Regions from separate parts of the Pantoea sp. GW821-FHT03E06 genome, predicted to be linked through region 2. Evidence: predicted binding sites of a transcription regulator. Region 2 holds the regulator's gene; the other holds the start of a gene.

Region 1 (4,433 bases), on a different contig from region 2:
ACCACTGCGCCGGATTGCCCTCATCGTCGAGACCAAAGCGCGCCTGCACGGTATCAGCTTCGGCCATCGCCTGACGAATAGCGCTATCGAGTGCGACGCGGTTGATGTTGCCGTGCAACACGCTGTAGTGCGCCACGGTAAATTGATTGCGCGGCTGCGCAATGCTGTCAGCGATCCAGATGCCGGGCTGCGCCGCGACTAAAGGATAGGGTTGTTTGATCGTTGCCAAGAGACAGTTCCTGTCTGATTCCTGTCATCCTTCGGGCTGCAGTGGCGTTGGCTGCGTGCGCTCACCCCAGTCACTTACGTCCGTAAGCACCTGGGGATTTGCGCACTTGCCGCCTTGCTGCAGCCCGAGTGATTGGGGGAATAAATTAACTAAATGATTAAAAGAGCAAATTAAGCTGCGGTAGACGACGTCTGTTGCGTCGCTGGTCGCATGTCGTGCCAGTTGGCTTCGATAAATTCAATTGCCGCAGCGCGCGTTAGCGGCCCTGCCACGTTATGCCAACCGGCGGGAACGGGAGCGAATGCTGGCCACAAACTGTATTGCTGGCGCGTGTTAAGCAGCACCAGAAATTCCAGCGCATCGTTATCAAACGGGTTTTGTTGTTCAGACATGGTGATTACCTTCAGAGGGTGAGGTTGGGGATAGAAAATCGGCCAGCAGCCAGCGACAGCCGTCGATCAGACCGCCGCGCCAGCACAGCGCATCGTGCCCTCCGGCGTAGCGGCGAAAATGTAATTCGTGGCCAGCGGCTTCCAGCACCGGAGCGATCTGCTGGTTGACGTACACCATGTCCGCCTCGCGATCGCCCACTTCCTGGAAGATCTTCAGCGTGCCCGTTGGCAATGTGCCTTGTTGCAGACGCTGCAACAGCAGGCCCGGCGCGTGATGTTCACGATTGGCGTAGTCGCGGAGATATTGCAGGTTGGGCCACCAGAATGAGCCGGATTGCGTAAGAATGCGGCCAAAGCGCTGCGGCCAGTGCAACCCGGCATACAGGGCGGCGAGTCCACCGTAGCTTTGCCCGGCCACCAACGTGCGATCGGCATCGCTGCTGAATGCCGCGTGTTGCTGAGCCAGCGGCAGTAGCTCTTGCTGCACCGCCTGCCAGAAAGTTTCATTGCACGGTAATTCCGCTTCGCGATGCTGGCTGTCGATGACATCGATAAACAGCCAGCAGGCCGGCGGCAGTTCGCCAGCGGCGGTGACCTGATCCAGCGCGCTAAAGATCGGCTGGCCGTACACCCAGTTTTGTCCGTCGAGCAGAATTGCCAGCGGGCGCTGTTCGGGCCGGTCGGTTTTACCCGTGCTGTAGATCCAAACCTTGCGCGTAACCTGGAGCAGCGTGCTGCGCCACCGCAGCGTTTGCAGCGTATCGGGCCAGGTTTCGGCGAGTCCGGCATCCAGTGCTCGCCACGCCGATTGATCCGGCGCATCCGGCATATGCGCGTTGCTCAAAGCAAAGCGACGGCTGCTGAGAAATGGCGGGGTGGGATTGAGCTTGTCGGGAATCGCCAGCGGCATCAGCGAAATCCACCATTTACGTTGCAGCGCGCGACAGGTGTCATCATCGCCACAAAATAGCGGCGGCAGCTGTTGCGCAGTGACCGGAATCAGGCTGTAACTGCCGCGCCAATCGGATTCAATCGGCGTAGACCAATGCCAGACGTTGCTGTCCCCCACGCGCGCCAAACTTTCTGGCGCTTCGCTGTGGTGATCGGTGACGCCATTAATATCGATATAAACCCGTTGCGTAGAAGAAAGTGCGGAATGACCTTGGGGATCGCGCCAAAAAAAATGCATGGAGGTTTGTCCCTGCTCATCACGTTCCACCAGCGGTGTTCCGGTGGCATAAAGCCGCTGCCACCAGCCTTCGCCGCCCACATCAGCTTGCCGCAACCATTGCGCAACGGTTCCCGCAGGCAACCAGTTTTTTGCTGTTTTTTCTGCATGCGTTAGAAACATTCTGCAATCCATCTCCACATTTTGTTCATAGTCTTTACTTAATCAAAGCTAATGCAAATGCTATTGATAACGATTTACATTTGCAATATGATTTTTCGCGCCTAAGAAACCTTCGGATTTTCAGTGGATTATTTTGTGAGAGAGGTCACGCGGGGAAATTAGGGCCGTAAATAATCGATGACAGTAATATTTCAATCCGTTACAGCCTCTGCTATTAGGCGAGGACCTCTGAATGGATTATTTCATCTACAAGGCAGTTTGAAATAGAGATGGCGACTATGTCTATTAAAGTAAGAAAATCAGCAATACCTGCTGTGGCACACCCGTTCAGATTCAATCCTGTATATCTTTCACTGGCCTCAATTTTGTTAGTGGCACCGGTGTCCGCCGAAGAGACGATTACCGTTAACGCCGAAACGCACGAAAGCGTCACCGCACCGCTACAAGGCTATGTGGCGAAAGAGAGCGCGGCAGGCACAAAAATCGCCACGCCGCTGCGCAAAACCCCGCAATCCATTTCAGTGATTACGCGTGAGCAGATGGACGATCAGGCGGCGGCATCGGTGGCGGATGCGCTAAGCTACACCAGCGGCGTGTTAACCAACTATCGCGGTAACTCCAACCGTAATGATGAGATTATTGCGCGCGGTTTCCGCTATGCGCCGAAGTTCCTTGACGGCCTGAGCTACGGTTTGTCCGGTCAGGCTGGCGCCGCGGGGCAGATCGATCCCTGGCTGCTGGAGCGCGTTGAGATGATTCATGGTCCCGCCTCGGTGCTGTACGGCCAGGTGAATCCGGGTGGCATCGTGGCGATGACCAGCAAACGCCCGACGGCGCAAAGTATTCATAAAGTGCAGCTCAGCACTGGCAATCAACATTTGGGTGAAGCGGCGTTTGATTTCGGCGGTAAGCTAAATGATGACAACACGCTGTTTTATCGCCTGAACGGTATCGCCAGCACCAAACACGAGTTCGTTAAAGATAATAAACAGCAGCGTATGGCGATTGCGCCGGCCATCACCTGGCTGCCCAACGCCGATACCAGCTTTACGCTGTTGACGCTGTATCAGAACGAGCCGAAAGCGGGCTACCGTAACTTCCTGCCGGCCAACGGAACGTTGTTCAACACCAGTGCCGGACGGATCCCTTATGACTTTAACGTCAGTGATCCGAGCTTCAACGAAGCCAAACGCGAGCAGACGTCGATTGGTTATATTTTCGAGCACAATCTGAACGATAACGTCAGCTTCACGCAGAATCTGCGCTACAGCAACATGGATGAGTCGTACAAATATCTGGTGTATACCGTTGATGCGGATAACGATCACTCGATCAACCGTCGTCCGCAGCATGACAAGATCAAGTCAAAAGAGTTGGGCCTGGATAACCAGCTGAAAGCCACCTTTGATACCGGGAATGTTGCGCACACTGTGCTTGGCGGGCTGGATTACAAGTGGAGCGACGTAGATAACAAATTGTGGCTCGACAGGGGCGATCAATACATTCTCGATTGGGCTAACCCAACGCGTATCAGCATCAACGAGAGCGATTTGACGCTGACTACCAGCACCCGCAAGAAGCTCGATCAGGTTGGTGTTTATCTGCAGGATCAGCTGGAGTGGAATCAGTGGAACCTGTTGTTGTCTGGCCGTAATGACTGGAGCGAAGTGCGTACGCAGGATCGCACCGATAACAGCGAAACCCAGCAGAATGATAACAAGTTCACCGGGCGCGCCGGTTTGCTGTATGCGTTCGATAACGGGATTTCGCCGTACATCAGCTACAGCACCTCGTTTGAACCCAACCTGAACAGCGGCGCGCCGGGCACCGATCCGTTCAAACCGACCACCGGTGAACAGACAGAAGTGGGCGTGAAGTATCAGCCGTTGGGCTGGGACGCGGTGTTTACCGTGTCCGCGTTTGATATCACGCAGAAAAACATCACCGCTTATAACAACGTCACCGGCTATAACGAGCAGATTGGTAAAGTGCGTTCAAAAGGTATTGAAACCGAAGCGCATGCGCAGATCACGCCAGAGATCAAACTGCTGGCGGCTTATACCTACACCGATGCGGTGACCAAAGAGAGCAGCATCACCGAGCGTGTTGGTCACTCGCCGTCCAGCATTCCGCGTCATGCGGCCTCGGCGTGGGGCAGTTATACCTTCCTCGATGGCGTGCTGAATGGCTTTACCCTTGGCAGCGGCGTGCGCTACACCGGCACCGCGCCAGCGGATGAAACCGGCACCAATAAGGTTCCGCATTACACGTTGTACGACGTGATGGCGAAGTATGAATTAGGCGAAGCGGCGAATTCGCTGCGCGGTACCACGCTGCAACTTAATGTGAATAACGTGGCGGACAAACACTATGTCGCCTCGTGCAGCAACACCAGCGCCTGCTTCTATGGCAGCGGTCGTTCCATTGTTGCATCGGTTAATTACAGCTGGTAATTCCGTCG
Region 2 (4,433 bases):
GCCTGCCTGCGTGCCAAAATTGATATGGCCTCTAGCTTCATTGTGATGCGCGATCCTGTGCTGTATCGCATTAAGTTTGCCGATCACCATCAGACAGGCAGCAAGTGGTGCATCTATCCAATGTACGACTTCACGCACTGCATTTCGGACGCCATTGAAGGCATTACGCATTCACTCTGCACACTTGAATTCCAGGATAACCGACGCCTGTACGATTGGGTGCTGGATAACATCACCATTCCTGTGCATCCGCGTCAGTACGAGTTCTCCCGTCTGAATCTGGAATACGCGGTGATGTCGAAGCGTAAACTGACGCAGTTGGTGAGCGAGAAGGTTGTGGAAGGTTGGGACGATCCGCGCATGTTGACCGTTTCTGGTCTGCGTCGTCGTGGCTACAGCGCCGCATCAATCCGCGAATTCTGCCGTCGTATTGGTGTGACTAAGCAGGATAATATCGTCGAGATGGCATCACTGGAGTCGTGCATTCGTGACGATCTCAATGAAAACGCGCCGCGTGCGATGGCAGTTATGGATCCACTGAAAGTGGTAATTGAGAACCTGCCAGCTGGGCATGAAGAGATCATCAGCATGCCAAATCATCCGAACAAACCGGAGATGGGCACGCGTGAAGTACCGTTCAGCCGCGAAGTGTGGATTGATCGCGCAGACTTCCGTGAAGAAGCCAACAAGCAATACAAACGTTTGGTGCTGGGCAAAGAAGTACGTCTGCGTAACGCTTACGTGATTCGTGCTGAACGCGTGGCGAAGGATGATAAAGGTAATATCACCTGCATCTACTGCACATGTGATGTGGACACGTTAAGCAAAGATCCTGCTGATGGCCGTAAAGTGAAAGGCGTTATTCACTGGGTGTCTGCGATTCACGCGCTACCGGCGGAATTCCGCCTGTACGATCGTCTGTTCAGTGTGCCAAATCCGGGAGCGGCAGAGGATTTCCTCACCACCATTAACCCGAACTCGCTGGAGACTAAACAGGGCTTCGTTGAGCCAGGCTTGCGTGCTGCTGAGCCAATGGCGCCATATCAGTTTGAGCGCGAAGGCTATTTCTGTGCTGACAGCGTCTATTCGCAGCCGTCCCAATTGGTGTTTAACCGCACCGTAGGTTTGCGTGACACCTGGGCAAAAATCGGCGAATAATCTTTTTTGCTGATAGTACGATAAGATCATGAAAGGGCGAGCAATCGCCCTTTTTTATTGTCTGCATTTGGCAATGGGTAATCAATTATTCTGCATGCCAGTTAATAAGTTTCTTTTGTCGTTTACGACTATTCTGACTTTAGAAAAATTAATCCATTTGGCCGTGTGAAAAACTTTTTTTCAGGTAGGCTATGCGCTCTAAGACGTTGCTTCGCGGGTTACCAAAGGAAAAAAAATGACAAGTCTCGCTCTGGAAGCCAAGCACAGTGTGGTTGTTTTACATCAACTTATCGAACGTATTTTCAATCAGGTCGAAGGCAGTGATGACAGCATCGACCTGTTTTTGTCGCACTTTCATCCCCAATTTAAAATGGTGACACCGCAAGGTAAACAGTTGGATCTTAATGAGATGGAAGCGCTGTTTCGCCAGTTAAATGGTCAACGCGAAGGTATGCGGATTGCGACCAGCGAGCACGCCATTATCTCGCAGCAAAGTGAGGAAGTGACGATTCAGTATCGTGAATTACAAATGATGAATGGCATCAATCAGAGCCGTATTTCACTGGCGGTTCTTGATTGCAGCACCAGCATTCCACGCTGGCGTTACCTGCAAGAAACCCTCATTGCCTGAATTCAGGTATAAAAAAACCGGCTAAAGCGCCGGTTTTTTTATACTGCATAGCACACTTAATTACTTATCGTGGAGCGTCTCGTCTTCGCGGCAGTCTCCCAGAGCACAGTGACCGTACAAGTACAGACTGTGGTTGCTGAGTTTGATACCGTGGCGAGTGGCAATTTCACGCTGGCGCGTTTCGATTGATTCATCGCTGAATTCGATGACCTTGCCACAATCCAGGCAGATCAGGTGATCGTGATGGTGCTGCTGGGTCAGTTCGAACACGGATTTACCGCCTTCGAAGTTATGACGGGTTACGATGCCCGCGTCGTCAAACTGGTTAAGAACGCGATATACCGTGGCCAGACCAATCTCTTCGCCCATATCAATCAGGCGTTTATACAAATCTTCCGCACTGACGTGATGGGACTCGGGTCCGGGTCCCTGAAGCACTTCCAGAATTTTCAGTCTGGGGAGCGTGACTTTCAGGCCAGCCTTCTTCAATGCGGAGTTGTTGTCAGTCATGCGGATATTGTCCTGTTACTTTGCTAGTCACTTGCGGCGCAGGGGCCTTGAATGTTTAGGTCAACGCGCATTCTCATTTGCGTCTCATTATAGAACTCAAGCAGTGAAATGAAAACCAAGGCAACGTCCTTAATCAATAAAGAGGGTAAGGATAATGTCACTAACGTCTTCAAGACCGGTAAGTTTTGGATTCCATTTCACTCAGCCTCATTCTACAGCCAGAGGAATAAGCGGATGACCATTGCGGGTATTCTACAGATTTGCGGGGAAAAGTTAAAAAACCGTAGCTATTATTTTTATAGGAAATTCCGTTACCCGATGTGAGATAGCGCCCACATCGGGCAGAGAAGGGGATTAGGCTTCAATAATCTCTTTCAGCTGCAGCTCATCGAAGATCTGTTTCACCCATTTCTCAACGCGTTCATTGGTCAGTTCGGGTTGACGATCTTCGTCAATCGCCAGACCGAGGAAGTGTTTATCATCGGCCAAACCTTTAGATGCTTCAAAATGGTAGCCTTCGGTAGGCCAGTGGCCGACGATAACCGCACCATTTGGCTCGATGATGTCGCGAATGGTACCCATCGCGTCGCAGAAGTATTCGGCGTAATCTTCCTGATCGCCACAACCAAACAGTGCTACCAGCTTGCCATTGAAATCAATCTCTTCCAGCGTGGGGAAGAAATCATCCCAGTCACACTGCGCTTCGCCATAATACCATGTCGGGATGCCCAGCAGCAGGATGTCGAATGCATCGAGATCTTCTTTGGTGCTCTTAGCAATGTCATGCACTTCGGCGACATCTTTACCCAGTTGTTTCTGGATCATTTTTGCAATGTTTTCAGTGTTGCCGGTATCGCTGCCGAAGAAAATGCCTACGATTGCCATGGGTTAGGTAACCTCTTAAATCCTGATTGTGAAAGTAAGTCAGTTGACTGCACAGTTATGCGAATAATAGCAGACCGGTAAAAAGTGCGGAACTTGTAAAGCCGTGACTTTTGTTCCAGCGTGCGGTCTGGGCACGCTAAGACAGTTTGAGCTGTGCCAGCAGCATTTGTTCAATCAATTCGCTGCGACTGATGTTTTGCTGATCGGCCAGCGTACTGAGCGCGTCAACCGCCTCGCTGGACATTTTCAGCTCAACACGACGCAACCCACGCACTTTATCGCGCTTGAGCTGATTACGTTTATTGATGCGTAGCTGTTCGTCACGCGTCAACGGGCTAGTTTTAGGGCGACCAGGACGCCGCTCGTCTGCGAAGAGATCAAGCGTGGTGCGGTCTGTCTGTTCTTTTGCCATGGTTTGTAAAACTGAGTGGGCGCGAACGGCGGAAAGGCGCTGCGCGATTAAAACATTATCGGCCCGACCACGGTAAAAATATCCGTGGCAAATTTTTAGCGCGACATCATACTCCAGCGCCTTCCCTGACGCCAACCCTAAAGCACGCGCGGCAAGCTTTTGCTTTTACAGATTAAAAAACCGCCGAACCGCGCGCAAAACCGCATCAGGTTTCTCGGCATGCACCCAATGTCCGGCCCCGCTGATAACGTGCGCATGTGCCTGAGGGAATTGACGCAGCAGCGCATCGCGATGCTGATTATCCAGATAAGGCGAGTCACCGCCGCGAATAAACAGCGCCGGATGCGGCCAGGCAGGCACCTCTTCCCAACCGGAAATGGTGGTGTAATTATCCCACAGCACCGGCACGTTAAAGCGCCATTCACCTTCGACGAACGACTTGAGGATGAACTGAATCACGCCGTCCTCATTAATGTGCTGACGCATCACCTCTGCCGCTTCACTACGACGTGTGACGCCAGCGGTAGTAACGGCTCGGATGGCGGCAAAAATTTCGTCATGGCGGCGCGTTTGATAATCAACGGGCGCGATATCGATCATCACCATTTTCTCAATGCGTTCAGGCGCAATAGCGCTCAGCGCCATAGCAACTTTTCCTCCCATCGAATGACCGATAACGCCAGCGCGATCAATGTTGTGCGCATCCAGCGTTTCAACAATATCCTGTGCCATAACGTGATAATTCATCACGTCGCTGCGTGCGGACAAACCATGGTTACGAACATCAACCTGCAGCGTTGGGCGGGCATCACGTACGCCACGCGCCAGCACGCCAAG

Evidence for each region. Region 2 encodes Fur, which represses iron uptake genes when iron is present. Its sites were predicted from a motif close to ATAATAATGAGAACNACTATCAA; they were not measured.
Region 1: a site for Fur is predicted at 2,030-2,052, ahead of fes (enterochelin esterase). Genes of this name have one in related genera too.

The regions. Positions count from the first base shown of each region.
Region 1 covers NZ_JBWKUG010000002.1:524,220-528,652, reverse strand. The annotation lists gene AC07WB_RS21960 (amino acid adenylation domain-containing protein) at 1-229, opposite strand, end outside; gene AC07WB_RS21955 (MbtH family protein) at 400-621, opposite strand; gene fes (enterochelin esterase) at 614-1,972, opposite strand; gene AC07WB_RS21945 (TonB-dependent siderophore receptor) at 2,251-4,425, shown strand.
Region 2 covers NZ_JBWKUG010000001.1:1,217,505-1,221,937, forward strand. The annotation lists gene glnS (glutamine--tRNA ligase) at 1-1,158, shown strand, start outside; gene AC07WB_RS05595 (hypothetical protein) at 1,394-1,789, shown strand; gene fur (ferric iron uptake transcriptional regulator) at 1,850-2,299, opposite strand; gene fldA (flavodoxin FldA) at 2,654-3,184, opposite strand; gene ybfE (LexA regulated protein) at 3,321-3,596, opposite strand; gene ybfF (esterase) at 3,762-4,433, opposite strand, start outside.